Regions from separate parts of the Vibrio sp. JC009 genome, predicted to be linked through region 1. Evidence: predicted binding sites of a transcription regulator. Region 1 holds the regulator's gene; the other holds the start of a gene.

Region 1 (15,254 bases):
GTGTTCTTTTAATTCTTTAAGCTTTTTCAGGTATTCAGAGCGGGCAATTTCCTGCGCTCCCAATGACGCTGTATGTGGATTAATGATCTGACCGTCAACCAGCTCACCTCCGCAACGGGTAAAATGCTGACAGAAAAGCCACATGGCTATCTTTGAGGCGTTGGTTTTTTTACTGAACATAGATTCGCCGCAAAAGACGGAGCCCACAGCAATACCGTACAGGCCGCCAATCAGCTCTCCATCTTCCCACACTTCTACCGAATGACAAAAGCCCATCTCAGACAGTTTCTGATAGGCCTTTACCATATCGGAAACAATCCAGGTCTCTTCCAGCGGTCTTGATTCTGAACAGAGTCTTATCACATCCTTGGTTGCGTGATTCACGCTGACCTTATAGTTCGATTTCCGGTAAAACTTTTTCAGACTTTTCGAAGGCTTATATTCATCTGGAAAGAATACCGCACGCGGAGACGGGCTCCACCAGAGAATAGGTTCACCCGGTGCATACCAGGGAAATATGCCTTTGCCATAGGCACTTATTAACCGCTCCGGAGACAGGTCTCCACCCATAGCCAGAAGTCCGTTGGGATCTTTTAATGCTTCGTAGGGTTCCGGAAATTTAAGGGCGTTGGCGTCTAACTCTGGTAGATAAATGGTCATATCAAATGAAATTACTGCTCGGTTAGAGAAAGTATATACGCCACAGGCGTGATAGGACTAGCCTTAAGTATTATTTTTAGTTAGTCTGCGTGTACGAAGAATTATATAGCTCGTCATAGGGAAAACGGGCTTCTATAGGATAATAAGTTTCAATGGAAAGCTTAACGCTACAACCAATTCATCAGGTAAATGGTGAAATTAATCTGCCGGGCTCAAAGAGTGTATCAAACCGCGCATTGCTGCTTGCTGCTCTGTCTAAAGGCACAACCCGCCTGACTAACCTTCTGGACAGCGATGATATCCGTCATATGCTGAATGCGCTGACAAAGCTTGGTGTGACTTACAACCTGTCTGACGATAAGTCTGTTTGTGAAGTTCAGGGGCTGGGTAAGCCGTTTGTGGCTTCGCAGGCTCAGGAGCTGTTCCTTGGTAATGCCGGTACAGCGATGAGACCACTTGCAGCAGCACTGTGTCTGGGTGAAGGTGAGTTTGTTCTTACCGGTGAGCCACGAATGAAAGAGCGTCCGATTGGTCACCTTGTAACTGCGTTAAAAGAAGCGGGTGCTGACATTGAGTACCTGGAGAATGAAAACTATCCGCCTCTGAAAATCAAAGGCACGGGACTTAAGTCCGGTACGGTTTCAATTGATGGTTCAATTTCCAGTCAGTTCCTGACGGCATTTCTGATGTCTGCTCCTCTGGCTGAAGGTGAAATCACCATTAAAATTGAAGGTGAGCTGGTATCTAAGCCGTATATCGACATTACCCTGCATATCATGAAACAGTTCGGTGTGAACGTAATCAATAACAACTATGAAGAGTTCGTTATTCCTGCGGGCCAGGGTTATGTTTCTCCGGGTGATTTTCTGGTAGAGGGTGACGCTTCTTCTGCATCTTACTTCCTTGCAGCGGCTGCAATCAAAGGTGGCGAAATTAAGGTTACCGGCATTGGCAAAAACAGTATTCAGGGCGATATTCAGTTCGCTGATGCACTGGAGAAAATGGGCGCTGAAATCGAGTGGGGTGATGATTACGTTATCTCGCGCGTTGGTGAGCTAAAAGCCATTGATATGGACTTTAACCATATTCCTGATGCGGCAATGACCATTGCAACAACCGCGCTGTTTGCCGAAGGCACAACGGCGATTCGTAACGTGTACAACTGGCGTGTTAAGGAAACAGACCGTCTGGCTGCGATGGCGACGGAACTTCGTAAGGTTGGCGCGCAGGTTGAGGAAGGTGAGGACTATATTATCGTTACACCTGCCAAAGAGCTGAAGCACGCTGCGATTGATACTTACGACGACCACCGCATCGCAATGTGTTTCTCGTTAGTAGCGCTGAGCGATACGCCTGTGACTATCAATGATCCTAAGTGTACTTCCAAGACATTCCCGGATTACTTTGAGCAGTTGGAAAGGCTGAGTAAGTAAGGTCGTTTATATCCCCTTAACTTGCGGCCTATTATGCATAAGTTGAAGGGAATAAAGAACCGCTCCTCCCCTTAACTTCGGAAGGTTGGTTTTTCGAAGGAGTTACATCGAAGGGGAGGTTGGGTGGGGTTGTTTCGATAAACTGTAACTTATTGATTAAAATAAGTTATAACCAACCCCCTCTAACTCCCCCTTCTATTAACTTCATCAGCCACTTAGGTTTTTCACTTAAGGGGGAGAATGTTTTGTTGAACGCTTGGAGATTGGCACTAAGAACTTTTAGTTACGCCAAGACAGTGAAAACTACTTCCCTTCCAGCGTAAATTCTTTCGACAGGTGATGAGCCAAATATTTAAACATATTAAATACCGCCGTCGTCTGAGGCGTCGGCAGACCTTTCTCATCTAAAAAATAGTTACCTTTAAACACCAGTACATCGTCTTTCTCTTCTACCGAATCTGCGCGCATTCCCTCTATATAGTCTTCATGTTCCTGAATAATCTGGTTCGCGATAATAATCAGATCTAGTTCGGAAATTACTTTTCTCTCACTCATTATTAGTTCCTGCTTTTTGTGATGGGGGGTAGTTTATTGGTTTTTTTTGGGGGAGTCGATAGTAGGCTTGGCTATGGGGCTATGGGGCTATGGGGCTATGGGGCTATGGGGCTATGGGGCTATGGGGCTATGGGGCTATGGGGCTATGGGGCTATGGGGCTATGGGGTGTAGATGATTTGCTATTGGAGTTGGTTTTGTGACTTGTCGCAGAATTCGTGGGTTGTTGTTGTGTACATTTGTCTGGCCATGGATAAGATGTGCTGCCTGAAATCTGGGGTTGCGAGATTGGTGATAACTCGACCAAACAAAATATTTAATTTAAAAACTGGTTGACACTGCAATAAAACTCGCTCAATAGTAAAAAAAGAAGAATGTATTGCATGGCGTGAAAGATAGCCATCGGAAACTGAGGACGTCTGGTTCAATTATGGGTAAGTCACTCGTTATAGTGGAGTCGCCGGCAAAGGCTAAAACTATAAACAAATATCTGGGAAAAGACTTTATTGTTAAGTCTAGTGTCGGCCATGTGCGCGACCTTCCTACCGCCGGCCAAAGCAGCGGGCAGAAAGCAGCAGCGATTTCTACAAAAGGTATGAGTCCGGAAGAGAAGGCTCGTATCAAGAAAGAGAAAGAGAAAAACGCGCTAATTAAAAAGATGGGTATCAACCCATACGACGGTTGGGATGCGAATTATCAGATTCTGCCAGGCAAGGAAAAAGTGGTTGCCGAGCTGCAGAAACTGGCGAAAGACGCGGACAACGTCTATCTCGCAACCGATTTGGACCGCGAAGGAGAAGCTATCGCCTGGCACCTTCGTGAGATCATCGGTGGTGATGAAGAGCGATATAAGCGCGTTGTTTTCAACGAAATTACTAAAAATGCCATTCAGCAGGCTTTCCAGACACCTGGTCACCTGAATATGGATGGCGTGAATGCGCAGCAGGCGCGACGCTTCCTGGACAGGGTTGTGGGCTTTATGGTCTCACCTCTGCTATGGAAAAAAGTGGCGCGTGGTCTTTCTGCCGGGCGTGTGCAGTCGGTGGCGGTTAAGCTGCTGGTTGAGCGTGAGCGTGAGATTAACGCATTTATCCCGGAAGAGTTCTGGGATATCCATGCTGATACCAAAACTCAGGACAAAACCGATTTCCGTCTGCTGGTTGCTCAGAAGGATGGCGGTGCATACAAGCCATCTAACGAAGATGAAGCAAAGCAGGCTCTGGCGACTCTGGAAAAAGCCGCTTACGAAGTCTGCAAGCGTGAAGACAGACCGACTTCAAGTAAGCCATCTGCGCCTTATATCACCTCCACACTGCAACAGGCAGCAAGTACCCGCCTTGGTTATGGTGTGAAAAAGACCATGATGCTGGCTCAGCGCCTCTATGAGGGTGGTTACATCACTTATATGCGTACTGACTCCACTAACCTGAGCAGCGAGGCTGTAGAGGCCGTACGTGGCTTTATTGGTTCTGAGTTCGGAGACAAGTACCTGCCGGCGAAGCCAAACCTGTATGGCAGTAAGGCGGGAGCTCAGGAAGCGCACGAAGCGATTCGCCCATCGGACGTGGACGTAAAAGCGGATGATCTGCAGGGTATGGACGCGGATGCGCACAAACTGTATCAGCTAATCTGGAACCAGTTTGTTGCCTGTCAGATGACGCCTGCGAAGTACGACTCAACAACAGTGAGCGTAAAAGCAGCCGAGTATACGCTGAAAGCCAAAGGCCGTATTCTTAAGTTTGATGGCTGGACTCGTGTACAGCGTCCGGTTGGTAAGAACGAAGATCAGATTCTTCCGGCAGTTCAGGTGGGTGATAAACTTGACCTGCAAGCGCTGGATCCTAAGCAGCACTTCACCAAGCCACCGGCACGCTTTACCGAAGCGGCTCTGGTTAAGGAGCTTGAGAAGCGTGGTATCGGCCGTCCGTCAACTTACGCATCTATCATTTCGACCATTCAGGATCGTGGCTACGTTAAGGTAGATCAGCGCCGTTTCTACGCTGAGAAGATGGGCGAGATTGTGACAGACCGCCTGGATGACAGCTTTAACGACCTGATGAACTATGACTTCACCGCTCGCATGGAACAGCAACTGGACCAAATTGCCGAAGGTGATGCGAACTGGAAAGGCGTTCTGGATGATTTCTTTAGTGACTTCACCGGTCAGTTGGAAACCGCTGAGATGGATGAAGAGCAGGGCGGTATGAAGCCAAACAATATCGTACTGACTGATATTGAGTGTCCGACCTGTGGTCGCCCAATGGGCATCCGTACTGCTTCAACAGGTGTATTCCTGGGCTGTTCTGGGTATGCTCTGCCACCGAAAGAACGCTGTAAGACAACCATTAACCTGGGTGACGAAGAAGGCATCATCAATGTTCTGGAAGAGGATGTTGAAACAGCGGCACTTCGTGCTAAGAAGCGTTGTCCTAAGTGTGAAACCGCAATGGATGCTTACCTGATTGATGACAAGCGTAAGATGCATGTCTGTGGTAACAATCCAAACTGTGACGGTTATGTGGTTGAGTACGGTGAGTTCAAAGCGAAAGGCTATGATGGTCCGGTTGTTGAATGTGACAAATGTGGCTCGGATATGGTTCTGAAAAACGGTCGCTTTGGTAAGTATATGGACTGTACCAGCGAGACCTGTAAGAACACCCGTAAGATTCTGAAAAACGGTGAAGTGGCTCCTCCTAAGGAAGACCCGGTTCACTTCCCTGAACTGCCGTGTGAAAATTCAGACGCTTACTTTGTTCTGCGAGATGGTGCTTCCGGCCTGTTTATGGCAGCAAGTAACTTCCCTAAATCGCGTGAGACAAGAGCGCCACTGGTTGAAGAACTTGTAAGATTCAAAGACCGAATCTCTCCGAAGTTTATGTACCTGACAGAGGCGCCGACGGAGGATCCAGATGGCCGTCCGACGGTAGTTCGCTTTAGCCGTAAGTCTAAAGAGAACTATGTGCGTTCCGAGATCGATGGTAAACCATCAGGATGGACAGGTCTGTACATTGACGGCAAATGGGAAATTACGGATAAGCGTAAGAAACCTAAAAAATAACGTCAACAGGACTCTACGGAAGGCAGCCACAGGCTGCCTTTTTTGCGACCAAGCAGAGAGCAATATTTATCCAAACCAACAAAAATAGAGCCGGTTCGCGAGTTTTACTTGATTTGAACGGCTATAGTTATGATAAGCTCATCAGCCATTTACCAATTAGATAAAGTTATGTCAGAGAGTCTGTTGTTCCACAAAACCTATATTCATCCAACCAGTAAAGAATGGGTGGTATTTGTGCATGGAGCCGGCGGCAGTTCTTCTATCTGGTTTAAGCAGATAAAGGCCTATAAACAACACTTCAACCTGCTGCTGGTGGACCTTCGCGGACACGGGCGCTCTTCTGATTTTATCAAGGGTATTATCACTAACCGCTACACCTTTAAAGAAGTCACCATGGATGTACTTAAGGTACTGGACCACCTTAAGATCCATTCTGCACACTTTGTCGGAATGTCTCTGGGGACCATTATCGTGCGCAATATTGCGGAGTTGGCCACCGGAAGGGTTCGTTCCATGGTTCTTGGCGGAGCGGTTACCCGGTTAAATACCCGCTCTCAGGTTCTGGTCAGGCTTGGTAATCTCAGTAAACATATTGTCCCTTACATGTGGCTCTACCGCCTGTTTGCCTACATTGTTATGCCGCAGCGCAACCAGAAGGAGTCCAGGCTCCTGTTCGTTTCAGAAGCGAAAAAGCTGTGTCAGAAAGAGTTTAAGCGCTGGTTTATTCTTGCTGCAGAGGTAAATCCTTTGATGCGTTATTTCAAGGATAAAGAACTGCCTATACCGACGCTTTATCTGATGGGGGATAAGGACTATATGTTTATCCAGCCTGTGCGGGAGATGGTTAATTCGCATAGTCAGAGCTTTCTGCGTGAGATCCCCCAGTGTGGTCATGTTTGCAATGTAGAAAGACCGGACGAGTTTAATAAGCACTCTATTGAGTTTATCCAGCGGGTTAGCGGCTAGATTAGTTAAGCCTTCTGGTGGATTTAGGGATACTTCTGTTTAACCGGTTGATATCCCTTTTCTTGGTAAAATAGGCCTCAACCTGAAGCATCACCCCTGGGTTGATTTTGTAGTCGTATGTTCTGGGAAACTCGATCTCCGGAGTTACGTAAAGATAGAGCCAGTCTTTATAAAGCTTTTGACGCCACGATGTCGATATCCAGTAGTTTGTTATTTTCTCATCCTCATCCGGGTTGGCAGACAAGCCTATGGCGTGTTCCAGCAGGTGCCGGTCATTAAGCCGGTCGGAATAGACAAACTGTTGCAGTAACTCCCAGCTATGGTCTTCATGCAGGTATTGAGCACTGGATGTGGCGGTAATAATATCGGATTCATCTTCGTTCACGGCGTAATAGAAGCTAAGCTCGCTAAGGGTGCCGGAACCAATGGAATGAAAATGGAAAACGCGTTGCTTGAATTGTCCTGTCCAGTTTTCTGACAGCTCTTCCACGCGACGAATCTCTCCCCGGATGAAGGGATCGAAAGGAAGTTTTATTTTTATCCCAATATCCAGATCGCTTGTCCAGAACTTATACTGCTCTTGCGGTAAATCGACACCGGCAATGGCTCCGTCAACAGAGTCATTGGCCGTTTTGGCTGCTGTGTCTCTCTCTTTACTTTCCAGTGATTCATAATCATCCGGCTCAGTTTCCAGAAGCAGTTTCCAGTTTTTCCGTATATGAGGTAAATGAATACGCGCTTTTATTCTGCCGTCAGAACTATAATCATCCCGGTGTGTGTACACTGAGGTGGCATCGATTTTGACGTAACTTCTGTTGGTAATGATTTCCTCATTTTCATCTTTTGCCAGATGATGGTCCAGAAAGGAGCTGAAATCGTGCACTGTATCAGATATATAAGTTTCAGTTAGATCTACCCAGGACTCCGGTTCCGCCAGTAATATCTCAGGTGAGTATGAAGTATCAGCAGCTTCACTGATTTCAGCTTCAGCTGCCGTTAACGGGGAGTAGGCTATACTGAATGATAGAAACAGAACAGAAACTTTGCGCCGTGCAGACAAAATGCTTCTGGTCTCAGCCCAAACTTGTAAGTTGCGGTGAATAAAAATCCCTTTAGTACAGCGCAATATATTTCCTTATATTGATAGACGATTTTATATAAGTATAAATAACATAATGAAATACTGTAACTAGTGGAACATTTATTTGCCTTTAGTGTCAAAATTGAGTAACAAAACTGAGCGATAACTAGTGGTTGTCACCAGTAAATTTAGGTCAATGGGTCTTACGGATATGTTAAGAAACACAATAAAAAAAATTGGGGTATTGTCTCTGATAGCAGCTCCATTTCATGCAAGCGCCATTGCTTATGATGCGTTTAACGGGGAGTTTGTCGTCGGGTTTGGTCCGCTGACGTTGGGCCATGCCACCATGCTTGCCAAGTGTGAGAAACAGAACTGTAACTACGAAACGAATGCAAAGGGCTCCTTTATGTGGATAAAGGCTGACCTGAAAGAGCGTGGTTCATATATCAGAAACGGTGATTTACTGGTTCCGGTACAGACCAGTTACAAACAGAAAGTCGGCTCCAAGAAAAAGGCTTATGACTGGGATTTTTCACAGAAACAGTTTGTGAATGGCAAAAACAATAAAAAGGAAGAGTTCGAAAAAGATGCTGAAGGTGCATACCCTTATGTGCCACTCTTGTATCAAATTACCTTAGATCTAAAAAATGGCGGCCCCAAGGAGCAGTATGATTATCTGTCCAAGCAGAGAGCAAAGCAGGTGCACATAAGGGGTTATAAGAAAACTCAAATTGAAGAGGGCACCTTACACTTCTTTGTGGCGAAAGGTAAAGAAGACGAAATGGAGTGCTTCTTTTTACAAAAGGGCGACAATATCTGGCTTGAGAAGCTAAAATACGGAAGCTTTAAGCTATTAAGAAAAAACGGCGTCTTACCTAAAAATATTAAGTAAGACCCGCATATTACCCCTGCTGTACGCCTTTTCCCGGTTTAACTCTGGCCATAATCCACTTTGCCAGAATAGGGAACAGGCCCAGCAGGGCAAAAGAGATCAGCACATTTGGCGAGACAATACCTGAAAGGCTGTCTATTGTTGCCAGTTGAGTACCAGCGTTAAGGTAAACCATTGTGCCGGGAAGCATACCCAACTGACTGACCAGATAAAAACGCAGGGTTGAAATCGGTGTCAGTCCCATAAGCAGGTTTATCAGGAAAAATGGAAACACAGGGATCAGCCTTAGCGAGAAGAGGTAAAATGAGCCGTCCTTTTCGACACCCTTATTTATTGCATGCAGTTTTCCGCCAAATTTAGTCTGAACCCAGTCTTTCAGCAGATAGCGGCTGCTGAGAAACGCAAATGTCGCTCCCAATGTACTTGCAAACGAGACCAGCAAAAGGCTTAGTGAGAAGCCAAACAGCGCCGCTCCCAGCAATGTTACCACTGCCGCTCCCGGAATAGAGAAGGCTGTAACCACCACATAGGCCAGAAAGTAGATAAGTGCAGCTGAAACTTTGTTGGCTTCAATATACTCCGCTAACAGCGCCTGTTGCTGTTTTGCATTTTCCAGAGTCAGGTGTTGACCAAACTGGGTGGCAAGGGTGATGATAACAAGCAGAAGCAGCAGGCCGATAATCAGTTTTTTATTCATAATATCTTCCAGATCATAATGGAGCATTATAGCTTTTTTAGGTCACATGGATATAAGGACAGGGGCGGAGCGGTTTTTATTTCATAAAAAAATAAAAACCGCTGTTTGGTGACAGCGGTTTTATGTTCAGTTAGCTGAGAAGTTGAAACACTAGTCCAGCTTACTCATCAACTCATCTCTGCGTTCTTTAGTAATCACAGACCAGTGCTTGCCTTTTAGTGCGCCTTCCAGCGCCCAAAGCAGTTCAAGGCTAACGGTTGAGTTTGTCTGTTTGATCGCTTTAAATGCGCCAACAGAGCCAGCTTGTCTTAGTTCGGCTACGGAATTAATCCCGGCCTTTTTTAGCATGCGTTCTGTGCCCAGACGCAGGTTTGGAAGGTCTTTCAGGCGGGTTGGTTTTTCCTCTGCCTGGTGTGCCTTTTCTTCCTTAGCGAGATTTAGGGCATGCTCAGCAATTTTCAGGATGTCGTTAGTGTCATCCCAAAAGTCCTGCGGAAGTGCGAAGTATTTTGTAACAACCGGGAATCCACGCTTCTTATAAACATAAGGCTTATAGCCAGCAGCTTTGAATTCTTCAATTGTAGAATCGTTTGAGCGAATATGAAGGGCATCATTTACGACAAGAGCAAACATCGTCTCATCAACAAAAATGCCAAATCCACCAAACATTGAACGTGATTTGACTTTACCAAAATGTTCGAAAAGTCTGAGTGAATCTTTTAATACTGGTTTATCCATGGTGCTTGTCTCGGGTTAAAAATTGCTTCAACCAATTTGTTTCCGAGAAAATTAGCAAATCTATGTGATCTGTTGTCAGAAAACGGTAAAACTCGCGTTTTCTGAATGCTAATTTGCTTTCGGCAACCCCGCTGCCTTTCTATTAAAATCAGTTGGTTAAACTAATTATAGGCTAAGGCCGGTGGCTTTGCGTCCCATTTTTTCAAATGGTTTGCCTTGGTCGTGACCTAATAAATATAGTAAAAAAATGAACAAAGATCACGCTATTTGATGGTTAACGTGATCTTTGTTCAAAAAAGATAGGTAATATTGGGTGAGATATTTAACAGAAACTCTTTTTATTTAACAACTCAGTTACGAACCAAAACACTCTTACGCGAGATTATTTCAGGGTGCATCTCAAAAATACGACGCTCATGCTCCTTGTTTTTGATTCTCTCCAGCAGAATTTCAAACGCGGTTTTACCTACACGGCGTTTTGGCTGGTGCACAGTCGTTAGCGGTGGAGAGTAGTAGGCTGCAAGGTCGATATTGTCATAACCGATCACAGAGATGTCTTCCGGAATGCGAATGCCTTTTTCCTGCAGGCGGCTCATCAGCCCTAGCGCCATAATATCGTTGAAACAGAAAACGGCTGTTGGTCTGTTTTCCATCGCCAGAATCTTATCAGCGGCTTCAACGGCAGTATCACACTCAAAGTTACCTTCAAGAATGTTCTTTTCGTTAAACTCAATATTAAACTCGTCAAGAGCGCGCTTATAACCCTGAATACGCTCAATGCAAAGCGTTCTGTCTCTGAAACCGCTCAGGCAGAAAATATTTTCGTGGCCCCGCTCTATCAGATATTTGGTCGCAAGGTAGCCACCCTCTTCTGAGTTATCGATAATCTTATCTGACAGTGATTCGCCATGGCCCCAGTCCATAATCACTTTAGGAATATCAGTCAGGCCTTCAATCATTTCCTGAAGCTCAGGAGTCAGGTCGCTACAGAGAACAAAAATGCCGTCAACGCGCTTTTCTGCCAGCATTCGGATGTAATCACGCTGTTTCTCGTAGATACCGCCGGTATTACACAGGATCAGCGTATAGCCCTGACGGTAGCAGTAGCTTTCAAAGCCATCGACAACTTCAGCAAGGAAAGGGTTAGTTGACTGAGTTACCAGCATGCCCACGGTACGGGTTGAGTTACACTTAAGGCTGCGTGCAACAGCACTTGGTGCGTAATTTAATTCTTTAACCGCTTCCATTACTTTTTGCTGGGTGGTTTCAGCAACAAAACGGGTTTTATTTATAACGTGGGATACAGTAGTGGTAGATACACCTGCCAGGCGTGCTACGTCTTTAATTGTGGCCATAAATTTGTCCTGTGTATGCTGCCAACATCAAATGGTTTGTGTTTATTATAGTATTATCAACAGTAGGTTGAGTTGTGATTAAAACACAAAAACCGCTATTAAAAGTGATAGCGGTTTGCAGCAAGATTCATATTTTATCGATTGCGGCCCCGATTTTAGACCTATTTGCTTCGGCAGACAACGCCCTAAACGGGCGTTTCTTCACAAATATACTTAATGGGTACTATTCACCGCCTAAGTATGTACAATCCAGTTTGCAGAAGTCCACAAGAAAGGCTGCGACGCTGGCATAAAAACCAAATTCATCAAACTTCTGGCACTTCTCGCTAAATTGAGGGAACCAGCTCAGCATATATTTTTCGATAAAGGCTTTTTGCTCAATAAGCGCGTCATTAATATGTTCCAGCTTTTCCAGCTCGTTGGAACGGATAATCATGTTGCCCAGGAAGTCTAATTCCAGAGCAATATGGTCAGCTGGCTCATTTAAGCCTTCCTGAATGGCGATGCCTTTTTTCTGCATCAGCTCGGCCATTTCCTGAGCGGGTTTATCGTTCAAAAGGCCAGAGTCACCGATATACAGTGAAGCATAAGGTAGTGCTCCGCCCTTATCTGATTTCAGGAACAGGTCACAAAAGTCAGCAGCAAGCTCTAGTTGTGCGTCTTCTCTGTCCTGCAGGCGGTTCAGTGCATCTGTCAGTCTGTCGACTGATGGTTTTAAGATCTCATTTTCACCAAGGCCGGATAAAAATGAACGTATTTCCGGTGTCTGATAAGCATCAAGCTCTTTTTGAGTTAGTTCTTTGGCAAAAAGGCTGGATAACCACCAATAAATTTCCGCTCTCTTTTCGTTAAACGCTTTTGTTTCTTCCATCACTGAATTCCTACCAAGTCTTATTAATATATTGATTATAAGTGTAAACAAAAAATATGAATAAAACTAACCACTAATATGAAAAAATGTGACACTTTATATTTAAAAATTAACGCAACTTCAGATACTTGCGTTGAGTCAATAAACAGTAATGTTTTTCACAGTTCCGGCAATATGAACTAGAATTGTTAATAGTTATGAATAGAATCCCATTAATAACTCTGGACTGAATGAAAGCGGTGATTATGAGCAGCCATGTATTAGTAGTAGAAGATGATATTGTGACCAGAAGCAAGCTTGTGGGTTACTTTCAGAATGAAGGTTACCAGGTAAGCGAAGCGGACAGCGGTGAACAGATGCGGGATGTACTGAGTGAAAATGAGGTAGATCTTGTGATGCTGGATATCAACTTACCCGGAGAAGACGGACTGATGCTGACGCGTGAGCTGAGAAGCCAGTCAGATATCGGTATCATTCTTGTCACCGGACGTACTGATAGCATAGATAAAATCGTCGGGCTGGAAATGGGGGCTGATGATTATGTCACCAAACCGTTTGAACTAAGGGAGTTGCTGGTTCGGGTGAAGAACCTGTTGTGGCGTATTTCTCTGGCTAAGAATCCAAAGGAAGATACCCCTGATTTGGATTCGGGCAATATTATCTGTTTTGGTGACTGGACATTTGATATTCAGAGACGCTCGCTGACCCGTGACGGTGTACCTGTGAAGTTGACTAAGGCTGAGTATGAGCTGTTAGTGGCGCTCTCTTCTTATCCGAATACTGTGCTTAGCCGTGAGCGTATTATTAATATGATTAGTCACCGAGTAGATGCGCCTAACGACAGAACCATTGATGTTCTGATCCGCCGTATGCGGGCTAAGATGGAGTATGATCCTAAGAATCCTCAGATCTTTGTTACTGTGCATGGGGAAGGGTATATGTTTGCGGGGGATTGAGTTCCCCCCCTTAATTCTCTGCCAGTTCTGTCATGCTGGCTTCCAGCTCTTCTGTGTCTACCAGTTTATCCCTGATTTCGCGCCACCAGATGCCAAGCTTTTCATGCCAGTAACGTTCTGACTGCTCCAGATAACGGGCTTGTGGGGTGTATTTTACCCAGGTCTGTTTTATCTCGGTCTGGGCCAGGTAGTTGGTTGGTGCCGGGATTGGCTTTAAGCCAGCTTCGTTAAACTCCTTCAGTGCTCTTGTCATATGACTGGCAGAAGTGACAAGAACCAGTTTTCCCTGTTTCACAAAAGCGGCAGCCTGTCTTGCTTCTTCCCAGGTGTCCTTTGCTGTTTCCAGCAGAACAATATCAGGTTTGGCAACACCTAGTGCCAGAGCCACACGGGCCATCATCTTAGCGTGACTGAACTCTGCTCCACCTGCGTAGCCGGATAAGATGAGTTTTGCATCAGGATACATGCGTAAAACCCGGATCCCTTCAGCCAGTCTCATCAGAGCAGTCCGGCTGAGTTCGGAAGTTGGTGGTATCTGATCGTCAACAACATGACCGCTGCCAAGCACCATTACGTAGTCAACCGTTCCTTCTACGGGGAAAAAGGCGGTGTGTTCTCTCTCCATCGGCAGCAGAAGTTTGGTAGAGACAGGTTGGAAGGAGATTAAGAAAATTCCGGTAAGGGAAGCGAAAACAAAAAGCACACCAAAGCGGTGCCTGGTGGTAAACATTATCAATGCTAAACCAAAAAAGCCTATGATCAGCAAGGCTGGAAGTGGCATAGCAAGGGACGATATTACTTTTTTCAGCTCAAACATTGCTCAATAGTCCGAAAAATCATCACTTAATTATAAAAAAAGAGCATAACTCTTTATTCCTGATATTCCTATGACAGAATAAGCAGCACGATTGGACATGATAACCTAAGCTGACGTGACTGAAGACCGAAATTTCGACGACATCGCACACAAATTCGCAAAAAATATTTATGGATCAGAGAAAGGAGCCATAAGGCAGACCATTGTCTGGGAGGATTTGACGGCTGCGCTAACGCATTTAGATAAGGGTGAAAAGCTGGATATTCTGGATGCCGGAGGCGGTCTTGCGCAGATGTCTCAGAAGCTGGCCGAGCTTGGTCATAAAGTGTCGTTATGTGACATTTCTTCAGAGATGCTGCAACTGGCAAGAAAGGATATCGATGCCCATGGCCTTTCATCACAGTACCGTTATATTCATTCACCGGTGCAAAGGGTGGGGGAATATCTTGATAACAATGTCGATATGGTGTTGTTTCACGCTGTAATGGAATGGCTGGCATCACCGAAAGAGGCACTGGATATTGTGCTTGAACAGGTGAAACCGGGCGGTATTGCTTCTGTCATGTTTTATAATCATCATGGTCTGGTACTGAAAAATGTGATTTGCGGCAATATTCCCCATGTTCTGGAAGGGATGCCGCACAGAAAGCGTTTCAAGCTTCAGCCTCAGAAGGGCTTAATGCCGGAAGAGGTTTATAAGTGGATTGAAGACGCGGGATTTGAAATTTGTGGTAAGTCGGGTATCCGCTCGTTTCAGGATTATATTGGCAATATGCAGTATATGGGTGATTACGAGTTTGACGATGTTCTGGAGCTGGAAAAGAGGCTCTGCCGTCAGGAGCCGTACTTGTCACTGGGCCGGTACATACACGTATGGGCTAAAAAAGCTATCTGATTTCGGGGACACCGGAAGCAGGCAGGTATTGAACACAGACACACATTAACCCATCCATGGGGTTCGACCTTGCCATCCCTGGCAAGGACGGTCTGCTTATCAATACCTGCCTGCTTCCTAAATAACCCACGGAGAAAGAAAAAGCAGACAGAGACTGATCTGAGTATCAATAGGTGTCTAGTTTTTAAGATTCTGAACAAATTTCAGATGGCTGTAGAGAGAAAAAACAGGATTAACAATGAGTGAATTAGCTCAGGATGTTGCTGAAAAGCCAATTGA
Region 2 (15,254 bases), 640 kb from region 1:
CGGTTCGTGGCTGTGAAAAAGAGATTGAAGTACCGACACTGGTCGAGTGTGACGTTTGTCATGGCTCAGGTGCTAAGAAAGGCTCTAAGGCTGAAACCTGTCCTACCTGTCATGGCCATGGTCAGGTTCAGATGCGTCAGGGTTTCTTTGCTGTTCAGCAAACCTGTCCGACTTGTAGCGGTAAAGGCAAGATCATTAAAGACCCATGTACAGCATGCCATGGTCAGGGTCGTAAGCAGAAGACTAAGACACTTAACGTTAAGATACCGGCAGGTGTAGATACAGGTGACCGTATTCGTCTTTCAGGTGAAGGCGAAGCCGGAGAAATGGGCGCACCAGCAGGTGACCTGTACGTTCAGGTTCATGTTCGCGAGCACCACATCTTCGAACGTGACGGCAACAACCTTTACTGTGAAGTCCCGGTAAGCTTTGCAATGGCAGCTCTGGGCGGTGAAGTAGAAGTACCAACACTTGACGGGCGTGTAAGCCTGAAAGTGCCAAACGAGACACAAACCGGTCGTATGTTCCGTATGCGAGGCAAAGGCGTAAAAGGCGTTCGTGGCGGCGGTATCGGTGACCTGATCGTGAAGCTGGTTGTAGAAACCCCGGTGAAGCTAAGCTCGCGTCAGAAAGAACTTCTAAGAGAATTTGAAGAAAGCTGTGGTGGTGATGCTGCGATTAAGCATAGTCCTAAGTCGGAAGGGTTCTTTAAGGGTGTTAAGAAGTTTTTTGATGATCTGACTAGTTAAAATTAAGGGGATGGGGCTAGGGGACGGACTTCGTCCTTAAGGGTTATAGGGAAAAGCTAAAAAAGCTTGACATCATGTGCAGTCGAATCAAATCTTGCATAACCCCATAACCCCATAACCCCATAACCCCATAACCCCATAACCCCATAACCCCATAACCCCATAACCCCATAACCCCATAACCCCATAACCCCATAACCCCATAATCCCATAGCCCCATAGCCCCATTACCAACACCCCTCCGGCCCCATCCCCCCATCCGATCTAACCTCCAACCGAGGACAACTATCTTCAACCTGCTGCTCTCTTGCGTTAGCAATAAGCACATACCCACCAGACTCAGTCAGCGGTTCAATGCTAAAAGCAAACCTCCCCTGTTCAGTCTGGCAATTTAAGCTTGAAGCGCAGTAACTTCCGGACTCGTAAATCAGGTCAAAGTTGTAGCCGTTGGTGAAGGCGGGGTTTGTTCTGTCGAAGGTCTGTTCCAGTTCCATCTGAATTTTTAACAGATCTGATTTGGCGGCTGTTCTGTGGGCTTTGAGTCCATGCTTGCTATAGGAGGGGTAACCCATTACAGCGAGGCATCCGACAATAACCAGCACAACCAATAGTTCGATCAATGTCATTCCGGTTATCCGGGGACTATATGGATTACATCTATTTTTTCCGACCATTTCCAACACCTTTTGCTAACTTTCCCGGCATTTTCAGAAATAGCTAGAATCGCTTCAACAGGGTTTGGTTGGTGACAGATGAGTAAAACAAAAAATTGGGAAATGGTTCAGGGATTTACCTTGATAGAACTGATTATTGCACTTGTTATTGTTAGTACACTCGTAACCACGGCCGGGCTGAATATTTCACCGGTTTATCAGAGCTATCAGATAAAACAAGTCGCCACTGAATTAAGTGGTTTTTTCTATCAGGCCAGATCGGAAGCAGTGAAGAGGCATAAGGAGCTTTTTATTCATATCACTCAGGCTGGGTCTGAAGAGGGTCGTTGGGAGCTGGCTCTTTATGAAACAGAAGAGGGAGGCTCGCCACCAATTCTGTATGCCTCCGGAGATCAGGTTTTTCTTTCGGCCAATATCGGCAGCAGCTTTTCCGGCTCTCAAAATGTTATCAGACTGGACAGAATTCATGGTAATCCGGTAGGAAACGGTAACCTTACTTTCTTTCATAAATCGTCGCCGGGTCGGCAGATGAGGCTTGTATATTATGGTGTTGTAGGTCGGATAAGGATTTGTTCAGTGGAGGAAGCGCGCTATGGCTATCCGGTATGCTAATTCCCGGCTTTCTGCCAGAAAGGAACAAGGCGGTTTTTCTCTGGTAGAGCTGCTGGTGGCATCAACTCTTGGTCTGCTGATTCTGGCAAGTGTCGGCACTGTTTTTATATCGGGTCAGAAACTGGCGGCTAATAATGCCAGGCATATTCTTCTTACCCGTACCCTGTATCAGACTTTGAACTTCCTGCAGAGAGATATAAGACGGGCAGGCTATAACTCAGAAAATGGTACTGCTTTGACTGTGTCCGGTCAGGTTCTACATAATCAGGATGATAGACTTAGTTATGCCTATCGCATCAATCCACAAGGGGAGGTAGATAGGTATCAGCTGGTTTCACTACGGGGAGATCTATCGCAGAAAAAACTCCGGCTTTGCTCGAAGAGCATTTCGGCTTTGTCTCAGTTGAGTCTTCAGGAGTGCCAGCCAAGAAATCACATTTCACTGTTTGATGAAAACAGTGTCCTGCTGACCGGCTTTTCTATATTGCCAACCGCACCGGGATTGTTGACGGTAACTATGACGGTTCAACTGAAAGATTTCCCGCAACTAACCGAGACCAAAACCTTAACCCTTGCAGTGAGAAATAACCCATGACAAAAAAACAGTCAGGTATGGCGATTCTGCTTACCACCAGTTTGCTGTTAACCGCCGCTCTGGCACTGACGATGGTCAGTTATAAAGGGGTATTTTTTCAGATCAAACTTACCCAGAATCACCTTCAGTCAAGCCGTGAGTTCTGGATAGCAGAAGCCGGGCTGGAGTGCGCCTTTGGCGCATTAAAGACTGGCCGTGCCATTGTGGATATTTCCGAAGGCTGCCGGTTGGAAGAGGCGCTTTTTGTGACCCTGACAGAGCTTGAGGAAGATAGATACCGAATATTTAGCCGTTACCTTGATACCCAGATCTGTCGGTCTGTTCAGGCAGAACGCAATACAGGGCAGATTGTGGACTGGAGTTGGATCGAGGGGAGCTGGAATGACTTCTAACATGCGGGGATTCAGTCTGATTGAAGTCTTAATTGCCATGTTTGTACTTTCGGTGGGCGTTATGGGGCTGATCCGGCTTCAGATGTATGCTGAGCACAGCTCGGAAAACTCTGCTAACAGGTTTCAGGCACTGTTTATTGCAGAAAACAGGCTTGAGCAGTTTAAAGGTTTTTCTCAACCCGGCGGGACAGGAACGCTAAGGTTTCAGGATATAACCAGCGCAGAAGAGCGTATTGATGAGACCTTTAAATTACAGGTCCGGGTTAACAATTTGACCGCTCAGCCCTGGCAGGAGTTTGCTGGTGGTGTTTACGCCAAGCGTATTCAGATTGAGGTGTATTGGGAAGACAGGCGAGGGGAGACCAAACAGGTCGCACTCCAGACTCTGATTAGCCGCTTTAACTGAGCCTTGCATCTTAAAATCACTTGGGTATAGTCGCTTTTTTATTTACAGGTGTAGCGGTTGTGACTCAGAACTTCTCTAAACAGGACGAGATATTTATGCGCAGGGCAATTGAGCTTGCGCACCAGGCTGAACTGGAAGGTGAAGTGCCGGTGGGTGCCGTTCTGGTTAAGGATGATGAAATCCTTGCTGAAGGCTGGAACCGTTCTATCGGTGAGCATGACGCAACGGCGCACGCAGAAATCCAGGTGCTGAGAAAAGCCGGACAGCAACTGAATAACTACCGCCTTCTTGATACCACACTATATGTTACTTTAGAGCCATGCCCCATGTGCGCCGGCGCTTTGCTGCACAGCAGAGTGAAGCGCATTGTGTTTGGTGCGCCGGATCTGAAAGCGGGCGCTGCCGGAACAGTGCTTAATCTTTTCGAAACTCAGGCGGCTTATCACTATGCAACCATAGAGTCGGGGCTATTGGAACAAGAGTGCCGTGCTCAGCTTCAGGCTTTTTTTAAAAGAAGAAGAAAAGAGAAGAAAGAGGAGAGGGACAGATTACGCAGTTTGTCTTCTGAGCCGGAAGATAAGGGCAAATAACCTGATTGCTACTCACCCAGACCGGTTTTGATGCAGATTAGCTGAACGTCTCTAACTGAACATAAGTCCGGTTACGCCAGATAATCTTCTTTTTATTGTTTGCCAGCATTCTTTTTCGGCGGTTTGCTGAGGCAGTCTTTGTTGTCGACTTTGAAGCGGTACGTCTTTTAGAGAACATAATTGTACTCCTGTCTTTAGCGGCTCTTCCGCTGTTTTAGTTACTTGTGAAACCTGTTTACCTCTTCTTTATAGTGACTAAATATTACCGCTTTATGACGTTACAATGCAGGGAACAGAGTAATTTTTTAGCTTAACGGATGAGCCACTGGTTTTGGCTCGGCTTTTTCATCCTTATTGCCTTCTGTTTCTTTATCTGCCTGATTGTTTTTATTCTCTTTTTCGTCTTTCTTGTCTGCTGGTGCTGTTTCCGGTGCAATTTCTGTAGCGCCTTCAACTGGCACAGCAGCGCTGGCTGCACCACTTACCGTTGGATCCGGCAGTACAACATCAATAACCTGTATATCTTCTACATTGAGATCATTTTCAGCTGCGACTCGTTTTTCCACATGGCCGATAATAGACTGGTAGTAACGGCGGATATTTTCCACATAGCTTTTCGCTTCGTCGCCGCGAGCGTAGCCGTAACGGGTCTGGCTGTAGTATTTTCTCTTTTTCAGTAGCGGCAGCCGCTCTTTCACATCCGCCCATGAGTTTGGATCGCCGCCCTGAGCTTTAGTTAGACGACGGGCGTCCATGACATGGCCGTAACCGACGTTATAAGACGCCAGCGCAAACCAGATCTTTTCATGCTCGGTAATGGAATCCGGTACTCTGTCCACGATCCCCTGAAGGTATTTTACGCCACCACGGATAGACTGCTCAGGATCCAGTCGGTTTTTCACGCCAACAATCTTAGCGGTCGGCAGGGTCAGCATCATCATGCCCCGCACACCGGTTGGTGATTTGGCTTTCGGGTTCCAGTGGGATTCCTGATAAGAAACCGCCGCAATCAGTCTCCAGTCAAATTCATCAGAGTACTGTTTGAAGAGCTCTTCCCATTTCGGCAGTTTGTCATCCAGTGCGCGGATAAAGGCTCGGGTATCCACGTAGTCAAAGCTGTCCACATGCCCAAAGTACTTCTCTTCCAGTTGAGCCAGCTCACCGGACAGTTTTACTGAGCCGAAAAATTCGATCAGTAAGGCAAACAGACTTTCATCATCGGATTTGCGCATATACCAGGAAACCGGCTGGTCTTCGGTTAATTCAAAGGCCTGTGCAATATCCGGGTACAGTCTTTGGGTAAGAGATAGCTCAACTGAGTCAGCTACCGTATAAGCCAGTTCTCCGGTGGAAACCTGTCTGAGCAGATCTTTCACATCCGTGCCGGAATCCAGGTTGAACTTAAGTTTAGGGTGCTCTTCTTTTAGCTGATTCAGCCTTTTTTCAAAGTGGGAGCCTGAAACTACGGTGAGTTGGTCTTCGGTCGTATCCAGCCTTTCTTCCAGTTTCTTCAGGTTGCGCGGACGCCAGGAGCCGGTTTTATACACCACCTGCTGGCTGACGTAGTAATAAGCAGGCGCCGCGCGGTAGGCTTTTATGCGCTCCTGAGACTGGCTGAGCCCGGCAGCAACAATATCCACCTCGTTGTTATCCAGTGCAGGGAAAAGGCCGGATATACGGTAAACAGGTCTCATCTCCAGCTTTACACCTAATTCGTCTGCAAAGCGTTTAGCCAGTTCGTAGTCCAGACCGGTCGGGCCTTCCGGACCGATATAGTAAGCCAGCTGATTATTCAGCGTACCGACACGCAGGATCCCGCGTTCACGGATCTTATCCAGTTCACTCTTTGGATCGGATTCTATCTGACAGCCGGAAATACCAGCTATGATGATAACCAGAGCTAAGATTTTTGAAATCTGTGTAAATAATATGCGCATCGGAAACAGGAGTTTAAGTCTCAATTAGACTCTTTATAACAGACGCGCCGGATCAGGCAAAGAATCATTAAAGAAAACAGTGATTATTTGCAGAAATATCAGTCGAAAGTAGGATATGAAAAAAAATCGCGCAAACGGTTGCGCAAAGGGTTACGTCACAAAAAAAATGCTCTATAATACGCCCGCAACTGAGTAGGTGAAATTGGTATAAGTTCAGGGTTAGTTATTAACATATTGAATTTATTCCAATATCACTTAATCAACTGCATAAGAGACCTTAGCACATGGAAATACTGCGCGGCTCACCCGCTCTTTCTGAGTTCCGAATTAACAAACTATTGGATCTTTGTCGTGAACAATCGCTGCCTGTAACGGGCATCTATGCCGAGTTCATGCACTTTGCTGACACCACTTTCGCACTTGATGCGTCAGAGACGGAAAAGCTGGAAAAACTTCTGACTTACGGTCCAACCATTCAGGAACATGAACCTGAAGGTCTTCTGCTGCTGGTTACTCCTCGTCCGGGCACCATTTCACCTTGGTCTTCTAAATCTACCGATATCGCACATAACTGTGGTCTTGAGAAAGTTAAGCGTCTTGAGCGCGGTACCGCTTATTACGTAGAAGCCTCTGCGGAGCTGTCAGAAGAGCAAATTGCAGCAGTAAAGGCACTGATTCATGATCGCATGATGGAGTGCGTATTTACTGAAATGGAAGCGGCGCAGGCACTGTTTACTCAGGCTGAGCCAGCTCCGGTTCAGGCAGTAGATGTTCTTGCCGGTGGCCGTAAAGCGCTTGAGGAAGCGAACGTATCACTTGGTCTTGCACTTGCAGAAGATGAAATCGATTATCTGGTTGAGAGCTTTACTAAGCTTGGCCGTAATCCAAATGATATCGAACTTATGATGTTTGCTCAGGCAAACTCTGAGCACTGCCGCCATAAGATCTTCAATGCTGACTGGACAATCGATGGTGTTGAACAGGATAAATCTCTGTTCAAGATGATCAAAAACACCTTCGAGACCACTCCTGATCACGTACTTTCTGCGTACAAAGATAACGCAGCGGTAATGACCGGCTCTAAAGTTGGCCGTTTCTTCCCGAACCCTGAATCCCGTGAGTACGATTACCATCACGAAGATGCGCACATCCTGATGAAGGTTGAGACGCATAACCACCCGACAGCAATTTCTCCGTGGCCGGGTGCATCTACAGGCTCTGGTGGTGAAATCCGTGACGAAGGCGCAACCGGTATCGGTGGTAAGCCTAAAGCGGGTCTGGTTGGTTTTACCGTTTCTAACCTTCGTATTCCGGGCAGTGAGCAGCCATGGGAAACCGATTTTGGTAAGCCGGGCCGTATTGTCAATGCGCTGGATATTATGCTGGAAGGCCCTCTGGGTGGCGCAGCATTTAACAACGAATTTGGCCGTCCTAATCTGCTTGGTTACTTCCGTACCTATGAAGAGAAGGTTAACTCTCACGCAGGTGAAGAAGTTCGTGGTTACCACAAGCCAATTATGATTGCCGGTGGTATGGGTAACATCCGTGATGAGCATGTTCAAAAGCGTGAAATCCCTGTGGGTGCAAACATCATCGTACTGGGTGGCCCTGCAATGAACATAGGTCTTGGTGGTGGTGCTGCATCATCAATGGCTTCCGGTCAGTCGGCTGAAGATCTGGACTTTGCTTCTGTACAGCGTGAAAACCCGGAAATGGAACGCCGTTGTCAGGAAGTTATCGACCGCTGCTGGCAGCTTGGCGAAGAGAACCCGATTGCATTTATCCACGATGTGGGCGCGGGCGGTATCTCTAACGCACTGCCTGAGCTGGTAGACGATGGCGAGCGTGGCGGTAAATTCCAGCTGCGTGATGTACCAAACGATGAGCCGGGAATGAGCCCGCTTGAGATCTGGTGTAACGAATCTCAGGAACGCTATGTAATGGCGGTTGCGCAGGAAAACATGGCAGCCTTTGATGCTATCTGTAAGCGTGAGCGTGCACCGTACGCGGTTGTAGGTGTTGCGACTGAAGAGCGTCACCTGACTCTGGAAGATTCACACTTCGACAATACGCCAATTGATATGCCAATGGATATTCTTCTTGGCAAGCCACCTAAGATGCACCGTGATGTGAAAACTCAGAAAGCAGATAGTCCGGCTCTGGATGCATCAGGCATCGAACTGAATGAAGCGGTTGACCGTGTTCTTCGTCTGCCGACGGTTGCAGAGAAAACTTTCCTTATCACCATTGGTGACCGCAGCGTAACCGGTCTGGTTGCCCGCGATCAGATGGTTGGTCCTTGGCAGGTTCCTGTTGCTAACTGTGCAGTAACGGCAGCAAGTTATGACACTTACCACGGTGAAGCTATGTCTATGGGTGAAAGAACGCCTGTAGCACTTCTGGACTTTGCAGCATCTGCGCGTCTGGCTGTTGGTGAGTCACTGACAAACATTGCAGCGACAGATATCGGCGATATCAAACATATCAAGCTTTCTGCGAACTGGATGTCTCCGGCGGGTCACCCTGGTGAAGATGCTGGTCTGTATGAAGCAGTTAAAGCGGTTGGTGAAGAGCTGTGTCCTGCACTTGGCCTGACTATCCCTGTTGGTAAAGACTCCATGTCGATGAAGACCAAGTGGGAGGAAAATGGCGAGCAGAAGGAAGTGACCTCTCCGCTTTCACTGATTATTACAGCATTTGCCCGTGTTGAAGATGTGCGCCGCACAGTAACGCCACAGCTTCGCACAGACAAAGGCGACAGCAGCCTTATCCTTGTCGACCTGGGTAACGGCAAAAACCGTATGGGTGCGACAGCACTGGCTCAGGTTTACAAGCAGCTTGGTGACAAGCCGGCAGATGTGGACAGCGCAGAGCAGCTAAAAGGTTTCTATGATGCAGTTCAGGCTCTGGTTAGCGATGACAAGCTGGTGGCTTATCACGATAAGGGCGATGGCGGTCTGTTTGTTACTCTTGCTGAAATGGCATTTGCCGGTCACTGTGGCGTTAAAGCAGATATCTCTGATCTTGGTGAAGATGCACTTGCAGCCCTGTTTAACGAAGAGCTGGGCGCAGTGGTTCAGGTTCGCAATGAAGATATTGAAGGCGTGCTAAGTACGCTTGCACACCATGGCCTTGCGCAGTGCAGCCATGTTATCGGTGAAGTTGAGCAGTCTGATAAGATCACTCTGACCGCAGAAGATAAAGTGGTTATCGAGCGTTCACGCAGCGAACTGCGTACTATCTGGGCTGAGACAACGCATAAGATGCAGGTACTTCGTGACAACCCGAAATGTGCGGATCAGGAATTTGCAGCCAAGGCTGACGATAAGGACCCTGGCCTGAACGTGAACCTGACTTTCGATGTTCAGGAAGATATAGCTGCGCCGTATATCGCAAAAGGTGCTAAGCCTAAGATGGCGATTCTGCGTGAGCAGGGTGTTAACTCACATGTTGAAATGGCTGCTGCATTTAACCGTGCCGGTTTTGAAGCCATCGATATCCATATGAGCGATATCCTGACTGGTCAGGCGGTACTGGATGAGTACAAAGGTCTGGTTGCCTGTGGTGGTTTCTCTTACGGTGACGTACTGGGCGCAGGTGAAGGCTGGGCTAAGTCTATCCTGTTCAATGCTCAGGCTCGTGACCAGTTTGAAGGCTTCTTCAAGCGTGAAGATACTCTTGCGCTTGGTGTATGTAACGGCTGTCAGATGCTGTCTAACCTTCATGAGCTTATTCCGGGTGCAGACCTGTGGCCTCGCTTCGTTCGCAACGAATCAGAGCGCTTTGAAGCTCGCTTCAGCCTGGTTGAAGTTCAGAAGTCTGACTCTCTGTTCTTCTCAGGAATGGAAGGCTCACGCATGCCAATCGCTGTATCTCACGGTGAAGGCCGCGTAGAAGTTCGTGATGAAGCACACCTGAATGCAATTGAAGCATCAGGCACAGTGGCTGTTCGTTACGTTGACAACTTCGGCAACCCAACGCAGCAATATCCAAACAACCCGAACGGTTCGCCAAACGCGATCACCGGCCTGACAACAACTGACGGCCGTGTAACCATCATGATGCCGCACCCTGAGCGTGTATTCCGCACGGTAGCAAACTCATGGGCACCGGATTCATGGGGAGAGGATTCTGCGTGGATGAGGATGTTTAGGAATGCTCGGGTTAATCTAGGTTAACAAAGGGAAAGGGGACTGGGAGCGGTCGCTTCGCTCCCTGATAGGCCCTGGGAATAAAAAACGCGAGCTATGTTAGCTCGCGTTTTTTATTTTAAGAACTAAGTTTAATTGCTTACCACCCAGGGCCCAGAAGGGAGCGAAGCGACCGTCCCAGGGCCGAGGGCCTATTTCTTCGGAATATTCCCCAATATCCCCACCATCTGATCCCAATACTTCTGTACCGCTGCAATTTCCACCTTCTCATCCGGAGAGTGCGGGAATTTGATAGTCGGGCCGAAAGAAATCATATCCATATTCGGGTATGGTTCTTTAAACAGGCCACATTCAAGACCGGCGTGGATTACCATGATGTTTGGTTTGTTGCCGTACATTTCTTCGAATACATCTCTGAAGGTTGCCATGATTTCAGAGTCTGCATCCGGCTTCCAGCCAGGGTAGCCTTCAGTGAATGAGATTGAAGCGTTAGCCAGTTCAGCAACTGAGCTAAGCATGCCCTGTACCTGAGAGCGGCCAGAGTCAATCAGAGAGCGGATCAGGCAAAGTATGGTTACTTTATCTTCTTCTGTGCTGATAACGCCAACGTTCAGAGAGGTTTCAACCACACCCTGGATTTCATCGCTCATACGGATAACACCGTTTGGACAGGCGTTCAGTGCGGCAATAAAGCGTCTTTGATCTTTGGCTCTGAAGGCGTCTTTTGCATCTTCTACGATCTCGTACAGAGAAAGAATGTCGGTTTCCACTTTACCCAGTTCTTTGCTCAGGATCTGAGTAAACTTAGTGAATAGATCGTTCAGGCGGCCTTCGTTGATCAGAGGAACGGCAACGGTGGCAAAAGCTTCACGTGGAATGGCGTTGCGAAGGCTGCCGCCACGGAAATCAACCAGCTTTAGTTCCAGCTCTTCAGCGTGACCGGCAAGGAAGCGTGCCAGCAGTTTGTTTGCGTTGCCACGGCCTGTGTGGATATCACAACCTGAGTGGCCGCCTTTCAGACCTTTCAAAGTCAACTGGCGGGTAACATAGCCTGCCGGAAGAGGCTTGCGGCTGATATCAAAAGTCAGAGAGGCGTCGATGCCGCCTGCACAGCCCATGTAAACTTCGCCTTCCTGCTCTGAGTCAGTGTTTAGCAGGATATCGCCTTCAAGCCAGCCGGCTTCAAGACCAAATGCGCCTGTCATACCTGCTTCTTCATCAACGGTCAGCAACACTTCAAGCGGGCCGTGCTGGATATCGACAGCGTCAAGTACCGCAAGACAAGACGCCATGCCAATACCGTTATCTGCACCTAGCGTCGTGCCCTTAGCGGTTACCCACTCACCGTCAATATACGGAAGGATAGGATCAGTCAGAAAGTCATGAGAAGTGTCTTCATTTTTCTGAGGCACCATATCAATATGCGCCTGAAGAACAACGCCTTTGCGGTTCTCCATGCCTTTTGTTGCCGGTTTCTTGATAAAAACGTTACCTGTAGGATCTCGGCGAACATCCAGTCCTTTTTCTTCTGCCCATGAAACAATGTACTGAGCCAGTGCTTCTTCGTGCTTTGATGGATGCGGGATGGAGCAGATCTTGTCGAAAAACTGCCACAGTGACTGTGGAGCAAGATTGCTGATTTCTGAATGAGGTTTAGTCACAGGTAACTCCTTAAAATGTCTCCAGACCAGAATATCTAAATAGACATACCTAAGATTTTGAATGTTTTTTATCGTTATACCCAAGTAATCTGAATGATTCTTCTCTAGATTGCTTGGGTATAAAGCCAAAGATGTCGAATCATATCACTGACAGCTCTGAGACAGAAGGCTAACAGCACTTGCAGGCGGACAAAGTGTGCTTACGAGTTGTAACTAAATTACAGAATTATGAATAAATGATAAATAATGTGACTTTCATCACCATTGCTATTGTAATTTTATTTCATGGTGCTATAGTTACCTCAACTTCAGCAATGAAGAGAAAATGCTCAAAGGAAGAGTCCGTATATCGCCTCCAGGGAACTGAGAAATCAAACTAGAAGTGTTTAATTGGTTTAAAAAGGTGATAAATATGAAAAGCTTAGTTTCAGGAAAGTTTTGGTCTAAAGAGTTGAATCTTACCCGGAATTTTCACTACCCGACATACTTTGGCTACTAACAGAGCCAAGATTATGTAATTGAACTTCACGTTCACCCCATTTGATTTGGAATTTTATTACAATCTCTTAGATTGAACTTATTCTAGCGCCACCCTGATTAGGTGGCGTTTTTTTATTTCCGCAATGTAATCCATTACATATTTCTGGTTTGGCCGGGAAAAGTTAGAAAATAGAAAAAATCGTTTCTTTTTCTATTTAAAAGTTACCGCAATTTATACTTTATTGACTGAAAGTTTATAACATGGGTGAAAAGCGCTCACTAATGAACGAGAGTTGTTTTCTGTGTAATTGCTTGTATTTCAAGTAAATTTTAATCTCTTATTACGATTTAAGTATAAGTTGAACTAATTAGTTCTTTAGAAATATTGATGTGCTTCTAATTTCTGGTGGAAATTGGAATTTGATAACTTTATAATTCGCGCCAATCGATTACGCAATCGTTTTCTTTAAACCTAAATATTTCTTTACAGGAACCTGACTATTATGTTGGAGAAACTATTCAAGCTGAGTGAGAACAACACTGATGTTCGCACAGAGGTGATTGCAGGTGTAACAACCTTTTTGACAATGGCTTACATCATTTTTGTAAACCCTGCAATCTTGTCTGCTACAGGCATGGATAAAGGCGCTGTTTTTGTTGCTACCTGTCTTGCAGCAGCTATCGGCTGTTTTGTAATGGGTCTTATTGCAAACTATCCTATTGCACAGGCTCCGGGTATGGGTCTGAACGCATTCTTTACTTACTCTGTTGTACTGGGCATGGGTCACACCTGGCAGGTTGCTCTGGCTGCCGTGTTTGTTTCTGGTGTGCTGTTTATCCTTCTTAGCGTATTTAAGATCCGCGAGTGGATCATCAATGCGATTCCACTGTCTCTGCGTACTGGTATCTCTGCCGGTATCGGTCTGTTCCTGGCGTTTATCGCACTTCAGGGTGCCGGTATTGTTGGTGATAACCCTGCGACACTGGTTTCTCTTGGTGACATCACTTCTCTTAATGCGATTCTTGCAGCAGTTGGCTTCTTCCTGACGATCGCTCTTGTACACCGTGGCTTTAAAGCGGCTGTTATGATTGCGATCCTAGCAGTAACGGCTCTGGGCGTAATTTTTGGTGACATCCAGTACTCTGGCATTATGTCAACACCGCCAAGCATTGCACCTACATTTATGCAGCTTGATTTTGCTGGTGTATTTGAAGTGGGCATGATTTCAGTTGTGTTTGCCTTCCTGTTCGTTGACCTGTTTGATACTGCGGGTACTCTGGTTGGTGTTGCCACTAAAGCTGACCTTATTAAAGAAGACGGTAAGATTCCTCGCCTGAACCGTGCTCTTCTTGCTGACTCAACAGCAACTTCTGTTGGTGCACTTCTGGGTACTTCGAGCACAACTTCTTATATTGAAAGTGTTTCTGGTGTTGCTGCTGGCGGCCGTACCGGATTAACTGCAGTTGTTGTTGGCATTTTGTTCTTACTTGCATTATTCTTCTCGCCTCTAGCAGGTATGATCCCGGCATATGCGACATCTGGTGCACTATTCTATGTTGCGATTCTTATGATGTCTGGCCTGGTATCGATCGACTGGCGTGACCTGACAGAAGCGGCTCCGGTAGTGGTTGTGTGTCTTCTGATGCCTCTGACTTACTCTATTGCTGAAGGTATTGCTCTTGGCTTTATCTCTTTCGCAGTAATTAAGCTGGCAGCGGGTAAAGGTCGTGAAGTGCCTATCAGTGTTTGGGTTCTGGCTGCTATCTTTATTCTTAAGTTTGCACTGGCTTAATTTGCCGGTCACTAATTCGAACCGAAACAGGTTACTATAATTATGACTAAAAAATTCATCATCACTTGGGACAATATGCAGATGTATTGTCGTCAGCTTGCAGAGAAGCAACTGCCAGCAGAGCAATGGAAAGGGATTATCGGTGTAAGCCGCGGCGGCTTGGTTCCTGCCGGAATCTTAGCTCGTGAGCTTGGTATCCGCTACGTAGATACGGTATGTATCTCAAGCTACGATCATGACCATCAGCGTGACATGAGTGTGCTTAAAGCACCTGAAGGTGATGGTGAAGGTTTCCTGATTGTAGATGACCTTGTAGACAGCGGTGATACTGCTCGTATGATCCGTAAAATGTACCCGAAAGCTAAGTTTGTTACTGTATGTGCAAAACCTGCCGGTGCGGATCTGGTTGACGAATATATCGTTGATATCGCTCAGGACACATGGATTGAACAGCCATGGGATATGGAAATTGCTTACGTTGATCCAATCAGCAAAAAGCAGTAATTGTTCAATTTATTGACTTTGATTGATTAATGGCCCTTTTCAGGGCCATTTTTTTTTATATCATCTATATAAACTTAAGCCGTAATTCAGTTGTGCCTATGTCAAAAGAACAAAAAAACCTATCCGAAACCCTGTTTAAGAAACATGTTCAGGCTAAAGAGACCTCGGGTCTTACAAACTATATGCCCAGCAGTGTTAAATTGCTGGAAGAGAAAAAACATGTTGAAGGCTATAAATGGTACCGGAACCTGCGCAGATATCAGTGGATCTGGCAGGGCGTCGATCCCATTGAGCAGGAAAGTGTGTTCGCTAAAATTGCCTGTTCGGGAAATTCCAGAACGGAAGATGAGTGGCTGGATACGGTAATGGGTTACCGGCCGGGAAACTGGGCTTATGAGTGGACGGCTCTTGGGATGGAGCACCAGAAAAAAGCGGCCTCGTTGTCCGGTGAGGATGCATCAAAAGAGTTCCATACCGCCGGTCTCTGTTTTAGTCTTGCCGGTTACCCGCATATCAGAGGTGATAATCTTGCGCTACAGGCGCAGAGCCTGGCAAGCACGGCTTATGATGAGGCGATGAAGAGCAGTAAGTACGTTACCAAGAAGGTGGATATTCCCTATAAAGGAAAGAAAATCCAGGCCATACTGCACCTGCCTCATACCAACAGACCTTTACCTGTGGTTTTGCTGGCAACCGGGCTTGATAGCCTG

The links. The regulator PurR, encoded in region 1, represses purine synthesis genes. The targets are predictions, from matches to a motif close to TNANGNAAACGTTTNCNTNA.
Region 2: purL (phosphoribosylformylglycinamidine synthase) is a predicted target of PurR. The motif match lies at 6,082-6,101, and genes of this name have one in related genera.

Annotation. Positions count from the first base shown of each region.
Region 1 covers NZ_CP092106.1:1,991,894-2,007,147, reverse strand. Annotated here, with positions in the region: gene aat (leucyl/phenylalanyl-tRNA--protein transferase) at 1-660, opposite strand, end outside; gene aroA (3-phosphoshikimate 1-carboxyvinyltransferase) at 813-2,093, shown strand; gene L3Q72_RS08920 (YciN family protein) at 2,397-2,648, opposite strand; gene topA (type I DNA topoisomerase) at 3,077-5,704, shown strand; gene L3Q72_RS08910 (alpha/beta hydrolase) at 5,873-6,670, shown strand; gene L3Q72_RS08905 (hypothetical protein) at 6,672-7,730, opposite strand; gene L3Q72_RS08900 (hypothetical protein) at 7,963-8,646, shown strand; gene L3Q72_RS08895 (TVP38/TMEM64 family protein) at 8,657-9,343, opposite strand; gene L3Q72_RS08890 (TfoX/Sxy family DNA transformation protein) at 9,494-10,081, opposite strand; cyclic di-GMP riboswitch class I at 10,200-10,307, opposite strand; gene purR (HTH-type transcriptional repressor PurR) at 10,432-11,436, opposite strand; gene torD (molecular chaperone TorD) at 11,660-12,307, opposite strand; gene torR (two-component system response regulator TorR) at 12,553-13,263, shown strand; gene elyC (envelope biogenesis factor ElyC) at 13,274-14,080, opposite strand; gene cmoM (tRNA uridine 5-oxyacetic acid(34) methyltransferase CmoM) at 14,196-14,975, shown strand; gene mukF (chromosome partition protein MukF) at 15,214-15,254, shown strand, end outside.
Region 2 covers NZ_CP092106.1:2,634,203-2,649,456, reverse strand. Annotated here, with positions in the region: gene dnaJ (molecular chaperone DnaJ) at 1-749, shown strand, start outside; gene L3Q72_RS11740 (type IV pilin protein) at 977-1,375, opposite strand; gene L3Q72_RS11735 (GspH/FimT family pseudopilin) at 1,502-2,035, shown strand; gene L3Q72_RS11730 (prepilin-type N-terminal cleavage/methylation domain-containing protein) at 2,016-2,630, shown strand; gene L3Q72_RS11725 (hypothetical protein) at 2,627-3,022, shown strand; gene L3Q72_RS11720 (prepilin-type N-terminal cleavage/methylation domain-containing protein) at 3,012-3,428, shown strand; gene tadA (tRNA adenosine(34) deaminase TadA) at 3,488-4,018, shown strand; gene L3Q72_RS11710 (hypothetical protein) at 4,056-4,196, opposite strand; gene mltF (membrane-bound lytic murein transglycosylase MltF) at 4,324-5,955, opposite strand; gene purL (phosphoribosylformylglycinamidine synthase) at 6,240-10,133, shown strand; gene L3Q72_RS11695 (aminoacyl-histidine dipeptidase) at 10,298-11,767, opposite strand; gene L3Q72_RS11690 (NCS2 family permease) at 12,751-14,040, shown strand; gene gpt (xanthine phosphoribosyltransferase) at 14,083-14,544, shown strand; gene frsA (esterase FrsA) at 14,643-15,254, shown strand, end outside.